Regions from separate parts of the Rhodoferax sp. SPJ21 genome, predicted to be linked through region 1. Evidence: riboswitches for the same ligand, from Rfam matches in the RefSeq annotation. Region 1 holds a riboswitch; the other holds the start of a gene.
The links. Region 1 has a riboswitch for glycine ahead of AC4BBN_RS17275 (D-amino acid dehydrogenase). Riboswitches for the same ligand answer to the same signal wherever they lie in the genome.
Positions count from the first base shown of each region.

Region 2: another riboswitch for glycine. It lies ahead of gcvT (glycine cleavage system aminomethyltransferase GcvT); the one in region 1 lies ahead of AC4BBN_RS17275 (D-amino acid dehydrogenase).

Region 1 covers NZ_JBYZMO010000003.1:424,055-431,174, reverse strand. Annotated here, with positions in the region: gene AC4BBN_RS17290 (DUF3455 domain-containing protein) at 3-557, shown strand; gene AC4BBN_RS17285 (sigma-70 family RNA polymerase sigma factor) at 603-1,196, shown strand; gene AC4BBN_RS17280 (anti-sigma factor) at 1,193-1,906, shown strand; glycine riboswitch at 1,925-2,033, shown strand; gene AC4BBN_RS17275 (D-amino acid dehydrogenase) at 2,192-3,424, shown strand; gene AC4BBN_RS17270 (substrate-binding periplasmic protein) at 3,853-4,671, shown strand; gene AC4BBN_RS17265 (putative bifunctional diguanylate cyclase/phosphodiesterase) at 4,783-7,120, shown strand, end outside.
Region 2 covers NZ_JBYZMO010000001.1:423,439-430,558, reverse strand. Annotated here, with positions in the region: gene gcvP (aminomethyl-transferring glycine dehydrogenase) at 1-986, opposite strand, end outside; gene gcvH (glycine cleavage system protein GcvH) at 1,103-1,474, opposite strand; gene gcvT (glycine cleavage system aminomethyltransferase GcvT) at 1,500-2,621, opposite strand; glycine riboswitch at 2,690-2,813, opposite strand; glycine riboswitch at 2,820-2,919, opposite strand; gene AC4BBN_RS01855 (HDOD domain-containing protein) at 2,974-3,837, shown strand; gene AC4BBN_RS01850 (amidohydrolase family protein) at 3,898-5,181, opposite strand; gene AC4BBN_RS01845 (EAL domain-containing protein) at 5,293-7,120, opposite strand, start outside.

The DNA of each region.
Region 1 (7,120 bases):
CCATGTCGATCAAACCTCTCTCTTTGCTTGCTGTTGTTTCCGCTGCCGTGGTGCTGAGTGCCTGCGGTTCCATGAAACCCATGCAGCCCATGTTCAGCCAGGACAGCCTGCCCGAAGCCGTCAAAGTGCCCATGGGCAACAAAGTAGCCATGGAAACCGTAGGCGTGGGTGAGATCACCTACGAATGCCGCGACAAGGCGAACGCCCCTGGCATGACCGAGTGGGTGTTCGTAGGCCCGAACGCCGCGCTGAACGACCGCAGCGGCAAACAGGTCGGCAAGTACTACGGCCCACCGGCCACCTGGGAATCCCTGGACGGCTCCAAGCTGACGGCCACCCAGCTGGCCGTTGCACCAGCCGGCGCCGGCAACATCCCTTACCAACTGGTCAAGGCCAACCCCGCCATGGGCATGGGCGCGATGGCCGGCGTAACCCACATCCAGCGCGTGGCGACCAAGGGCGGCGTGGCACCGGCCAGCGCTTGCAGCCCGGCCAACAAGGGCGCCAAAGAAATCGTCAAGTACCAGGCCGACTACATCTTCTGGAAGGCCGTCTAAGCCCTGCAGCAGCGGTAGCCCGCGCGGCGGCTAACATGGGGCTCTATGCATGACCCAGCAGATGGCCGCCCTGTGACGACTGCTACCGATGAATTCGACTACGAACGTGCCCTGCAGGCCTGCGCCAGCGGCGACCGCCAGGCGCTGCAGGACATTTACCGCCAGGAGAGCCGCCATCTGCTGGGGGTGGCGCTGCGCATCGTGCGGCAACGCCAGCAGGCGGAGGACGTGGTGCACGACGCTTTCATGAAGATCTGGACCCAGGCCGCCAGCTTCGACCCCCAGCGGGGGGCTGGCCGCGGCTGGATCTACAGCGTGTTGCGGCACCAGGCGCTGAATGCGGTGCGCAGCCAGGGCCGCGAGGTGTCGGTCGACGAGGAAACCGCCGAGGCGCTGGACGCCGAACATTCCATCGCCGCCCACGCCGAGGTGGCCGATGCCTTCGAGCTGAATATGAGCCTGGGCAAGCTGAACGACTGCCTGGCCCGGCTGGAGCCGGCGCGGCGCAATTGCATTCTGTATGCCTATGTGGACGGCTGCTCGCATGGCGAAATCGCCGAACGCACGCGCACGCCGCTGGGCACCGTCAAGGCCTGGATCAAGCGCGGCATGGGCAGCCTGAAGGAGTGCATGGCATGAGCGCGCCGCAAGAAACGCAAGACCTGGCCGCCGAATACGTGCTCGGCACCTTATCGGCCGTGCGCCGTCGCGAGGTGGAGCAGCGCCTGGCCCACGATGCCGATTTGCGCGCTGCGGTGCAGGGCTGGGAGGCGCGCCTGCTGCCCCTGACTGCCCTGGCCGAGCCGGTCGAGCCGTCATCCCAGCTATGGCAACGCATCGAAAACAGTGTGGACCACGCCATGGCGCCACGTCGGCGGCCGGTGCCTGCGGCCAAGGCCGGTTGGTGGAACAGCCTGGACCTGTGGCGCGGCCTGGCCGGCGCTGGTTTTGCCGCTGCGGCCATCATGGCTTCGGTGCTGGTGACGCGCCAGGACATGCAGCCGGCCAGCCCGCAGTACGTGGTGGTGCTGGTGGCGCCACAGGACAAGGCGCCTGGCTGGGTGATCCAGGCGAGCAATCCGCAGCGGCTGAGCCTGATCCCACTAGGGCAGGCCACGGTGCCTCAGGATAGGTCCTTACAGTTCTGGACCAAAGGCGAGAATTGGAGTGGACCGGTGTCTCTGGGCCTGGTCAAACCGGGCCAAACCCTGCAGATTCCGCTGGACAAGCTGCCGCCGCTGCAGCCCAACCAACTGTTTGAGCTGACGCTAGAGCCCGCAGCCGGCTCGCCGATCAACCGGCCGACTGGGCCCATCCAGTTCATAGGCCGGGCGGTCAAGGTGTTGTGAGGACGCGTGCGATAATGAGCGCAGGTACCGGGAGAGTCTGAGGCCCTTGTTGCACAACAAGCTGGCTCTTAGCGCCGAAGGAGCAACCGCCCCGGAAACTTTCAGGCAAAAGGACCGGTACCTGTCACACACATCTGAAGAGCAACCGGGTTTCGTCATCCGGTTCACCGCAGGAGCAAGCGGCCTGGCTATATGCCGGCCGTGAATCTCTCAGGTCCAAAACAGAGGGGCGATAGCTGCGCATGCTTGTTGCTATCCCCACTTTGACGTTTTGGAACTCTCATCATGAAAAAGTTTGCTGGTCATTTTGCCGTTATCGGCGGCGGTATCACGGGCGTCACCACGGCCTACGCTTTGGCAAAACGCGGTTTTGCCGTCACCTTGTTCGAAAAGCACCGCTATGCGGCCATGGAAACATCGTTTGCCAATGGCGGGCAGTTTTCGGTTTCGAACGCCGAAGTGTGGAACCACTGGTCTACCGTGCTGAAGGGGCTGAAGTGGATGCTCAAGAGCGACGCACCTTTGCTGGTCAACCCCAAGCCCAGCTGGCACAAGCTGGCCTGGTTTGCCGAGTTCATTGCGGCCATACCGCACTACGAGAAGAACACGGTAGAGACCACCCGCCTGGCGATTGCCGCGCGCGAGCATCTGAATGCCTGGGCCGACGCAGAAGGCCTGGACTTCGACCACAAGCGCGAAGGCATCCTGCATATTTATCGCGATAAAGCCGGTTTCGACCAGGCGGGCAAGGTGTCCAAATTGCTGGCCCAGGGTGGGCTGGATCGCCGCGCTGTCACGCCGCAAGAGATGCGCGCCATTGAACCCACCCTGGCCGGCAACTACTACGGCGGCTATTTCACCGAAAGCGACACCACGGGCGACATCCATAAGTTCAGCACCGGCATGGCTTTGGCGGCCGAGCGCCTGGGCGTACAAACCCGTTATGGCCAGCACATAGACGCCGTGCACAGTGACGGCAAGCAAGTGACGGTCACGGCGAACGATGGTGACCAGCGCCAGGCCCATGTGTTTGACGGTGTGGTGGTTTGCGCCGGTACTGCCAGCCGGGACCTGGCGGCGCAGTTGGGTGACCGCGTCAATATCTATCCCGTTAAAGGCTATTCCATTACGGTGAATTTGCAGGACGCCCAGAGCCAGGCATCTGCACCGATGGTGAGCCTGCTGGACGACGGCACCAAATTGGTCACCAGCCGCTTGGGGCTTGACCGCTTCCGTGTGGCCGGCACGGCAGAGTTCAACGGCTATAACCGCGACATTCGGGCCGACCGTATCCGTCCTTTGGTGGAGTGGGTACAGCAGTGCTTTCCGGGTGTGCGTACCGAAAGCGTGGTGCCCTGGGCCGGGCTGCGCCCCATGATGCCCAACATGCTGCCGCGCGTGGGACAGGGCAAGCGACCTGGCGTGTTTTACAACACAGGGCACGGGCACCTGGGCCTGACTCTTTCGGCCGTGACGGCCGATATGGTGGGGGCCATCGTTGCCTCCAGCTACGCCTAGTCCTGGCTATCCGCGCGGGCGCTCATAGGTGCGCAGCAGGCTGCTTTTATTGGCCACGCCCAGGTAGGATCTGTGCGTGTTGTTGTTGCCCGTCGCTCCGGGCAAGACGGAGTAGTTTGACTTCGTAAATGGCCCAGGCTTGGGTCAAATAGGCAGCCCAGCAGAGCTATAAAAAATGTGGAGTAGGCGCCGCGCACCGAGCCTGGTCGCACATTTCCCAGGGGGCCCACCTTCATGTATCGCAGGCTGGGGGCATGCCTATGGCCGGCATGCAACCCACTTTATTGGCGCAGCTTCGGTTAAATTTTGAGGCTCACGAGAGGCTCATACTTGTAACGTGTAGTATCGCCATCTTGTCTAGGCATATTTCTGTAATTGCTTTCCTCGATAGTAGACTCTTTCACAGCTTACGGGTTCAAAGGGCGTTCATGTTCAACCGCTTTCCATCCAAAGTGACATGGCCTCGGTGCGTGCGTCCGGCATTCTTGCTGCTCGTTCTGGCGTCGTTGGCCTCGTTTGCTTGGGCGGCTGAAACATGCAAACAGCTGGTTGCTACGGGCAACCCCGAGTACCCCCCGTATTTGTGGCGTGACCCCGCTGACAACAACCGTTTGATGGGCGCCAATGCTGATTTGGTGCAAATGGTGGCCAAGGAGATCGGTATCCCGATTGAGGTACGTTATGCCGGCTCCTGGGCCCGAGTGCAGGAGGAGGCCAAGCTGGGGCGTGTTGATCTGGTTGCCGGTGCTTTCTTTACCGTGGACCGCCTGGACTATATGGACTACGTCTATCCATCGTTCCGCGAGACGCGTTCTTTGGTGTGGGGCCGCCAGTCTGCCCCGATCAAATACCAGCGCTGGGCAGACTTGCAGGGCCTGTCCGGCGTGACCGTTATCAATAATAGTTTTGGCGAGGATTTCGACCGCTTTGCCAAAACTTCGTTGAAGATAGCTACCGTACCGAGCCTGGAGCAGGCGCTCAAGATGTTGCAGTTAGGTCGGGTGGACTATTTGGTTTACGAGGAATCGCCGGCTTTGGCCTACATTGCCAAGCTGGGCATCGATGGGTTGCTGCCTATGGCTGCGTCCATCAGTAACGAGAGCCTCTACCTGACGCTTTCGCACAAGTCTCCCTGCAACAGCAGTGAATTGCGTGCTGCATTGGCCAAGGCCATGTACAAGCTGGCACGCCAGAACGTGATGAAGAAAATGATCGATTCCAACATCCAGCTATGGCGCACGAAATAAAGCCCACAGCGATGGGACGTAGCAGGTGTTAGTAGCCTGCATATACAGCTACCTCCCGGAGGACATCCGTCGGAAAAGGACCGCGTGCCGAAGCTATCCCTAAGACAAATCATGACGCTGGGCGTAGCGCTTGGCATTGTGTTGCCTGCCTTGGTGCTGGGTAGCCTAATTGTGAACAACCGGTACGAGCGCGAGCTGGCCCTGCGCATACGCGAGCCCATGTTGCAGTACACCCAGCTGCTGTCCAGCGGCCTGGGCATACCGATCTGGAACGTGGACAAGGCGGTGGCCAAGCAGTTGATGGACTCTGTCATGCGCAACGCCGACGTGGTGGGCGTGAGGATCGATGACGAATTTGGCAAGGTCTTTGTTTCCAGTGAATCTGCGGGTCGGCGCCAGGGCACGGTGCTGAGCCAGCAAAGCGATATCTTGATGGATGGGCGGCGTGTGGGCCGTGTCACGGTGGAGCTCAGCACCGCCCGCGTTGTGGGGCAGCTATGGGCCGACTTCACCCGGCTGGGCCTGTTCATCCTGGCCCAGGTGGGCATTTCATTTCTGCTGGTGTTCTTGCTGGTGGAGCGCCGTGTGGTTCGCCCCTTGTATAGGCTGCAAATGGCCACGGCTAGGCTAGCGCGTGGCGAGCTGGACCAGGCGCTAGACTGGCACAGACACGATGAGATCGGCAGCCTCGCGTACAGCCTGGACAAGATGCGCGCGTCCCTCGGCCGGGCCATTGCCGAGCGTGACGCGAAGAATGCAGACCTGCAGCAGGAGCTGTATGACCGCCTGCGTGCCGAGCACGCTCTGCGTTTTACCGAGGCCAAGTTCAAGGCCATCTTCCATGCTTCGCCGCTGGCCATGACGGTGAGCCGCAACGAGCCCGACTACCTGATTGCCGACATCAACGACGCGGGACTGCGCCAGTTTGGTCTGCTACGCGACGACCTGGTCGGCGCCCGGCATGCGGTGCTGTGGTGCAACCCACAGGACCAGACCAATGTGCTGAACGTGATTGAGCGTGTAGGTCAAATCAAGGGCTATGAGGCTTGGTTGCACCGGGGTGACATACTGCCGGCGCGCGCCCAGGAAGACTTGGCTGCAGGCGCCAAGAGCACGATGGTGGAAGGGCGTGAAGACGCCATCCTTTGCGAAATCTCTGGCCGCAAGATCGATGTGGGCAGCGAGCAGCTGTTCGTGTTGGTACTGGAAGATGTGACCGAGCGCAAGCGCGCTGCCGAGATGATTTGGAACCAGGCCAACTTTGACCGCCTGACCGGCCTGCCGAACCGGCATATGTTCCAAAACCGGCTGGAGCAGGATATGGCGGCTGCCGAGCGCGACGGCTGTTCTCTGGCGCTGGTGTTTTTTGACCTGGACTTGTTCAAGGAAGTCAATGACACGCTGGGCCACGAAGTAGGCGACATGCTGCTGCAGGAGGCGGCGCGTCGCCTGCGCGTGGGCGTGCGGCAAACGGACCTGGTGGCCCGCCTGGGCGGCGACGAGTTCACCCTGATCCTCAGCGGTCTGACGGATGTAGGCTATGTGCACCATATCGTACAGGGTGCGCTGCAGCGCCTGGCCGAGCCCTTTTTGCTGGCCGGGCAGCAGGTACACATCTCCACCAGTGCTGGTTTGACCTTCTACCCGCAGGATGCAACCCAGGTAGAGGCTTTGCTGAAGAACGCCGACCAGGCCATGTATGCCGCCAAGAGCCAGGGGCGCAACCGCTACACCGTGTTTACGCCGTCCATGCAGGACGCGGCGCAGAAGCGCATGCGGCTCATCAACGACCTGCGTGTGGCGATAGCCGAGCAACAGTTCAGCGTTTTCTACCAACCCATTGTGGACCTGCGTACCGGCCATATCCACAAGGCCGAGGCCTTGGTACGCTGGCACCACCCGGTAGATGGCATGGTCAGCCCGGCCGACTTTGTGCCTATCGCCGAAGAGACCGGCATGATCGTGGACATAGGCAACTGGGTTTTCAGCGAGGCGGTGCAACAGGCGGCGGCCTGGCGCAAGACGCACGACCCGCAGTTCCAGGTCAGCGTGAATGTATCGCCGGTGCAGTTTCGCAACGAAGGCATAGACCAGGTCACCTGGCTGGCGCATTTGCAAGCTGCCGATATGCCGGGCGAGGCGGTGATGATCGAGATCACTGAAGGCCTGCTGATGGACGCCGGCGGCAACGTCACCGAGCAACTGCGCAGTTTCCGTCAGGCCGGCATAGGCCTTTCTCTGGACGACTTCGGTACCGGCTACTCCTCGCTGTCTTATCTGAAGAAATTTGACATCGATATTCTGAAGATCGATCAGGCCTTTGTGCGCAACCTCACTGCCGGTTCGGACGATATGGCTTTGTGTAACGTGATCATCGTCATGGCCCATACACTGGGCCTGAAGGTGGTGGCCGAGGGCGTGGAAACGCAGGAGCAGTGCGATCTTCTGG
Region 2 (7,120 bases), on a different contig from region 1:
CGGATGTGTTGCTCACGGGTTTGCAGCGCCAGGCGGTAGGCCGGGTTGCCGTGCGCGTCCACACTCACACCCACCAGGCGGCCGGGTAGCGAGCGTTTGAAAGCATCGCGGCAAGCCATGTAGGCGGCGTGGGGGCCGCCGTTGCCCATGGCCACGCCGAAGCGCTGGGTGCTGCCGATGACGATGTCGGCGTCCCACTCGCCGGGGGGCACCAGCAGGGTCAGGGCCAGCAGGTCGGCCGCTACGCAGACGGCTGCGCCGCTGGCATGGGCCACGCCCACCAGGGGCCGCAGGTCGTGCACCATGCCGTTGGTGGCGGGGTACTGGGCCAGCACGCCGAAGAAGTCACCGCTGGCCATCAACTGGGGCAGGGTGATGACGGCGGTGCTGATCTTGACTTCGATACCCAGCGGCTTGGCGCGGGTCTGGATGACTTCAATGGTTTGTGGATGGCAGTCGCCCGCCACGATGAACACATTGCTCTTGCTTTTGGCGCTGCGCTTGGCCAGGGTCATGGCTTCGGCTGCGGCAGTGGCTTCGTCCAGCATGGATGCATTGGCAATCGGCATGCCGGTCAGGTCGCAGACCATGGTCTGGAAGTTGACCAGCGCCTCCATGCGGCCTTGCGAAATCTCGGCCTGGTAGGGCGTGTAGGCGGTGTACCAGGCGGGGTTCTCCAGGATGTTGCGCTGGATCACACCCGGCGTGTGGGTGCCGTAGTAGCCCTGGCCGATGAAGCTTTTGAAGACTTGGTTCTTGGCGGCAATCGCCTTCAGCTCGGCCAGCGCTGCTGCCTCGGTCACGGGCGCGGGCAGGTCCATAGGCGCGCTGCGCGCGATGGAACGCGGCACGATGCCGTCAATCAGGTCCCGGCGCGAACTGGAGCCAATCACTTCCAGCATCAGGGTTTCATCGGCAGCGTCGATGCCGATGTGGCGGGCGATGAATTCGCTGGCGTTTTCTAGTTCGTGCAGGGAGGTCGTCATGGGGTATCCGGGGGTATCGGTGAGGTAACTACGCAGATGCGTACTTTGCGCGTTCGTCCTGGGCCTGGCGGGTATGGCTAGCAGCCCTTCGACAGGCTCAGGGCGAACGGCGGGGGTTAGGCGTTTTGACTAAAGGCGTTGTAGGCGGTTTCGTCCAGCAGGGCGGCGACTTGGGATGCGTCCGACAGCTTGACCTTGAAGAACCAGCCGGCGCCGAGTGGGTCGGTGTTGGCCAGGGCGGGGTCGGCGCGCAGGGCTTCGTTGACCTCGGTGATCTCGCCAGAGACGGGCATGTACACATCGGCAGCGGCCTTCACGGACTCGACCACGCCGGCCACGTCTTTTTGCGCGAAGCTGGTGCCGACGGCGGGCAGGTCGACGAACACTACGTCACCCAATGCGTCTTGCGCGTGGTGCGTGATGCCGACGGTGGCGGTGTCGCCCTCGATGTTCAGCCATTCGTGGTCTTCGGTGTACTTGATGCTCATGGGGGTGCTCCTGTCAATGGTTGAATTAACCGCGGAAATAGCGGTTGGGTGTGAAAGGCATGGTGACGACTTCCATCGGCACGATTTTGCCTCGCACGATGGCGTGGATACGGGTGCCGATGGCGGCAAATTCGGGCGCTACATAGGCCATCGCAATCGGCTTGTCCACCGTGGGGCCGAGCAGGCCGCTGGTGACTTCGCCAATCGCGTTGCCGGCGGTGTCCTGCAAGGCGGTGTGTTCGCGCACCGGAATGCGTTCCAGGGCGACAAGGCCTACACGTTTCTTGGCTGTGGCGCCCGGAGTACCTGCGAGCTGCGCTAGTATTTTGCTAGCGCCTGGGAAGCCGCCTTCACGCGCACCACCCGCGCGACGCACTTTTTGCAAGGCCCAGTTCAGGCCGGCTTCGACGGGGGTGGTGCTGGTGTCCAGGTCGTTGCCATACAGGCACAGGCCGGCTTCCAGGCGCAGCGAGTTGCGTGCGCCCAGGCCTATGGGTTGGACCTCGGGCTGGGCCAGCAGGGCGCGGGCCAAAGCCTCGGCCTGGTCTTGGTGTACAGAAATTTCAAAGCCGTCTTCGCCGGTGTAGCCGCTGCGGGTCAGGAAGCAGGGGATGCCGGCTACCTCGAAGCTGCCGCCGGTCATGAACACCAGCTTTTCCACACCGGGTGCCAGGCGCGACAGTGCGTCGACGGCCTTGGGGCCCTGCAGCGCCAGCAGCGCCATTTCCGGCATGGGGATGACTTCGCAGCGCTGGCCGATTTGGGCCTGGATGTGGGCGATGTCGCCCACTTTGCAGGCGCCGTTGACGATGACGAAGATGTCGGCCTCGCGCTTGAAGAACATCAGGTCGTCGATGATGCCTCCGTCTTCGTTGAGCAGCAGGCCGTAGCGCTGCTTGCCCACGGGCAGGTCGATCACGTCCACCGGCACCAGGGTTTCAAAGGCCGCAGCGGCGTCAGGCCCGACCAGGCGTAACTGGCCCATGTGAGATACGTCGAACAGGCCGGCGGCGTTACGCGTGTGGTGGTGCTCGGCCATCAAACCGGCGGGGTATTGCACCGGCATGCTGTAGCCGGCGAAGGGCACCATGCGGGCGCCTAGCTCCAGATGCAGGGCGTTGAGAGGGGTCAGCAACAGGTCGGACATGGCGGTTCTTTCGGGGGCACATTGGAATCACGACTCCTAAAAACGTAAACACGTTCTCAGAATCATGTGTGGCCCCCGCTGTCCGCTTTACCTGAGCGATTCGCCGGGTAGGCCTTGCGGTGGTGCAGGCCGACTGCGGGTTGCGCCTTCGGTGAGCCCGCTCGGGGCGGGCTTCTCTCCAGGGGGAGACGCTTGTAAAAGCGTTTGTCAGTCCTTTTGCCTGAGCGTTCAGGCCCACGTAGCGGGGCCCTGCGCCTTCGGCGGTTTTCGGTTGAAAACTCTCTCCTGACGGGCAGGATTCTACCGAAGCCCAAGCCGTCGTCGGCATAATTCCGTGGATTAAGGGGGCACGATGCAACTGGCAGACATAGACCGAGAACTGGAAACCGCCAAGGCCAAGGGGGCCGTGCGGGACATCGTGATACCGCCATGCCCCCAGCTCTTACTGGAGCTGCAGGACGAAGTGCGGGGCGGCGACCCCGACCCCGCCGTGATCGCCCGCATTGCCAGCCAGGACGTGGCCATGGCGGCGGCACTGATACGTTATTCCAACAGCCCCTTGTTTGCCCGCTCCCGCCCGGCCCGCACCGTGGGCGAGGCGATTGCCATGCTGGGGGTGAAGCAGACCGTGGGCGTGCTGACAGGGTTTTTTACCAGGCATGCGATCCGCGTCAATGCGGACTTGCTGGAGCACTTCTGGGAAACCTCTACCCGCCGTTCCCTGGCCATGGCCTACATTGCCCGCCACTTGTACGGTGTGGATGTGGAGGTGGCGCAAACCTGCGGCCTGTTTTGCCACGTGGGCATACCGGTGATGCTGCAGGGCGTGAAGGGCTATGCTGGCACGTTGGCCGAGGCCCTGGCCCGGCAAGACCGCAGCTTTACCCAGACCGAGAATGCAGCCCACAAGACCGACCACGCCGTGGTGGGCGCGCTGGTGGCCAAGACCTGGAAGCTCCCGCCCCTGGTGACGGCCGCCGTGCGGCTGCACCATGACTTCACCATCCTGCCATCTGCCAGCATCCCTGCCGAGGTGCGTTATCTGGTGGCGATGCTCCTGGTGGCGGAACACCTGGTGGCTTTGCACGAGGGCACCCGCGAGTCGGACGAATGGGCTCGTTTTGGCCCGGCCTGTATGGAGCACCTGCATATCGACCAGGCAGAGCTGCAGCACTGGGCGGACGATCTGCACCCGGTGTTTGAGAACCTGGCCTAGTTTGCTATCAAGTTAATAGCTTCTGGCGCAGGTAATGCCTGCGCCAGCGGCCTGTTTGACTTAAATTTCGGAGCGCAGCATCCAGTCGGTTTGGCCGGGCCGGCCGGGCAGGTGCAGGCGGGCGGTGGTAGCCGGTGTTTGGGCCAGCAACTGGCCCCGGCGGTAGACCTGCAGGCGGGTGGCGCGCAGGCGAATCGCCTCGATCGGGTCTTGCGCCTGCAGCAGCACAAAGTCGGCGTTGCAGCCGGCCTCCAGGCCATAGCCTTCCAATTGCAGAATCTTCGCCGGGTTGGCTGTGACGGCCTGGAAGCACTGTCGCATGGCGGCCTGGCTGGTCATCTGCGCGACGTGCAGGCCCATGCTGGCGACTTCCAGCATGTCGCCGCTGCCCAGGCTGTACCAAGGGTCCATGGCGCAGTCCTGGCCGAAGGCTACGGTCAGGCCCTGGGCCAGCATCTCGGGCACACGGGTCATGCCACGGCGTTTGGGGTAGGTGTCGTGCCGGCCTTGCAGGGTGATGTTGATCAGCGGGTTGCTGATGACGTTCATCTGCGCCTCGGCCATCAGCGGCAGCAGCTTGCTCACGTAGTAGTTGTCCATGCTGTGCATGGAGGTCAGGTGCGAGCCGGTGACGCGGCCGTGCAGGCCCAGGCGGTTGGTCTCGAAGGTCAGGGTTTCGATGTGGCGCGACAGCGGGTCGTCTGACTCGTCGCAGTGCATGTCCACCAGCTTGCCTTGCTCGGCAGCCAGCTCGCACAGCAGCTTCACGCTCAATGCGCCATCGGCCATGGTGCGCTCGAAGTGGGGGATTCCGCCGACCACGTCCACGCCCATCTGCAGCGCGCGTTTGAGCTTGTCCATGCCGTTCGGGTCGCGCAGCACACCGTCTTGCGGGAAGGCCACCAGTTGCAGGTCCAGGTAGGGAGCGACGCGGCGTTTCACCTCCAGCAGGGCTTCCACGGCCAGCAGGCGCGGGTCGCAGATGTCCACATGGCTGCGGATGGCCAGCAGGCCGTGGCCCACGGCCCAGTCGCAGTAGGCCATGGCGCGGTCCACCAATGCCTCTTGTGTGAGGTGGGGTTTGAGCTCGCCCCACAGGGCGATGCCCTCCAGCAGCGTGCCGCTCTGGTTGACGCGGGGTTGGCCGTAGCTCAGGGTGGCGTCCATGTGGAAATGCGCGTCCACAAACGGCGGGCTGACCAACAAGCCCTGGGCGTCCACGGTCTGGTGCGCGGGGGCTTGCAGCCCAGGGCTGACTTCCACAATCTTGCCGCCCTGTACCGCGATGGACATGCCGCTGCGGCCGTCGGGCAGGGTGGCGTGGGTGACGAGTAAATCCAGCATGCACATTCCTTTCAAAACACGGGCCATGCAGCTTTCACGCCAAGGCGGGCGCAGTGGACTGCATGGAAGTTCAAGCTGGATGCTATCAAATTAGAAGCTGGTGGCGCAGGTCTAGTCTGCGCTGGAGGCCAATAATTTATCCAAGGCCTGGATAGGAAGCGGGCGGCTGAACAGATAGCCCTGGTAGGCCGCGCAGCCGTGCAGCGCCAGGAAGTCGCGCTGGGCCGTGGTTTCGACCCCCTCGGCAATCACCGCCAGGCCCAGGCTTTGGCCCAGGGCGATGATGGTGCGCACGATGGATGCGTCGTTCACGTCTTCGGCAATGTCGCGCACGAAGGACTGGTCGATCTTCAGCTGGCCCAGCGGCAGGCGCTTGAGATAGGACAGCGACGAATAGCCGGTGCCGAAGTCGTCCAGCGAAAAGCCCAGGCCCAGGGCCTGCAGTGCGGTCATCTTGGCAATCGTCAGGTCCAGGTCGTTGACCAGCAGGCTTTCGGTGAGCTCCAGCTTGAGCAGGCGGGCATCTACGCCACTGGCCAGCACGGTCTGGATGGTCTGCTCCACGAAATCGGGATGGTGGAATTGCCGCGCACTGACGTTGACGGCCATGCTGATGTGCGCGGTATGCGCCTGACCATGCCATCTTTTGAGATGCTGGCAGGCGCTGCGGAGCACCCATTGGCCCAGCGGGATGATGATGCCGGTGTCTTCCGCGACAGGGATGAATTCAGCGGGCGAGATCAGGCCGCGCTGCGGGTGCAGCCAGCGCAACAGGGCTTCCACGCCGATGATCTGGCCCTCGGCATTGAACTGGGGTTGGTAGTGCAGCAAGTATTCCTGTTGCGCCAGGGCCTGGCGCATTTCCAGCTCCAGTTGCGCCCGGGCGTTGACGATGGCCTGCATGCTCGGGTTGAAGAAGCGGATGGCGTTGCGCCCGGCGGTCTTGGCCTGGTACATGGCCAGGTCGACCTGCTTGAGGAGTTCGCCCGTGCCCAGGCTTTCCTGGCCGAAGGGCGCTACGCCTATGCTGGAGGTGGTGTTGTGTTCCACGCCGCCCAGCACATAGGGTACGGCCAGGGCGGCCAACATTTTCTCGCCCATGCTGCGGGCGATCAGGGCGGCTTCGGCGCTGTTGTCGCTCAGGTCTTCCAGCATCACCACAAACTCGTCGCCGCCGAAGCGCGATACCGTATCGACCCCGCGTACGCAGCCGCTCAGGCGGGCGGCCACCTGTTGCAGCAGCAGGTCGCCGCTTTCGTGGCCCAGGGTGTCGTTGAGGGTTTTGAAGTTGTCCAGATCGATGAACAGCAGTGCCCCGTAGTGGCCGTGGCGCGCGCTGCCGGTCAATGCCTGCTGCAGCCGGTCCATCAGCAGCAGGCGGTTGGGCAGCTGGGTGAGCTGGTCGTAGAAGGCCAGTTGCTGGATTTCTCGCTCGGCGGCTTTGCGCTGAGTGATGTCGGTGTTGATGGACAGTACCGAGCGGGGCAGGCCTAGTTCGTCGTGCACCAGAGTCCGGTGCGATTCCACGGCCACCATCCGGCCGTCCTTGCGCAGGTGCTGCACCTCGCCTTGCCAAGTGCCAGTCTGCATCAGCTGGTGCATGCCTTGCGCGAATGCGGTGTGGTCAACGAAGATGCGTTTGTACATGGGCTGGCCCATTGCCTCTTCGGCGGTCCAGCCGGTCAGGCGCTCGGCGCCGTGGTTCCAGAAGATCACGTTGCCGGCCAGGTCGTATTGCACGATCGCGTCCTGGGCTTTGTCGAGCAGGGCAGCCTGGTCGCGGAGTTGGGCGTCGGCCTTCAGCCTTTGCATTTCGGCTGCCACCCGAGCGGCAAAGATCTGCAGCGTGGACTGTATGAAGGCGTAGTCCACGAGCGGCGCGCAGTAGAGCACGAAGATCTGTCCAATCGGCTGGCCATGGGCATCTTCCAGCCGCTGG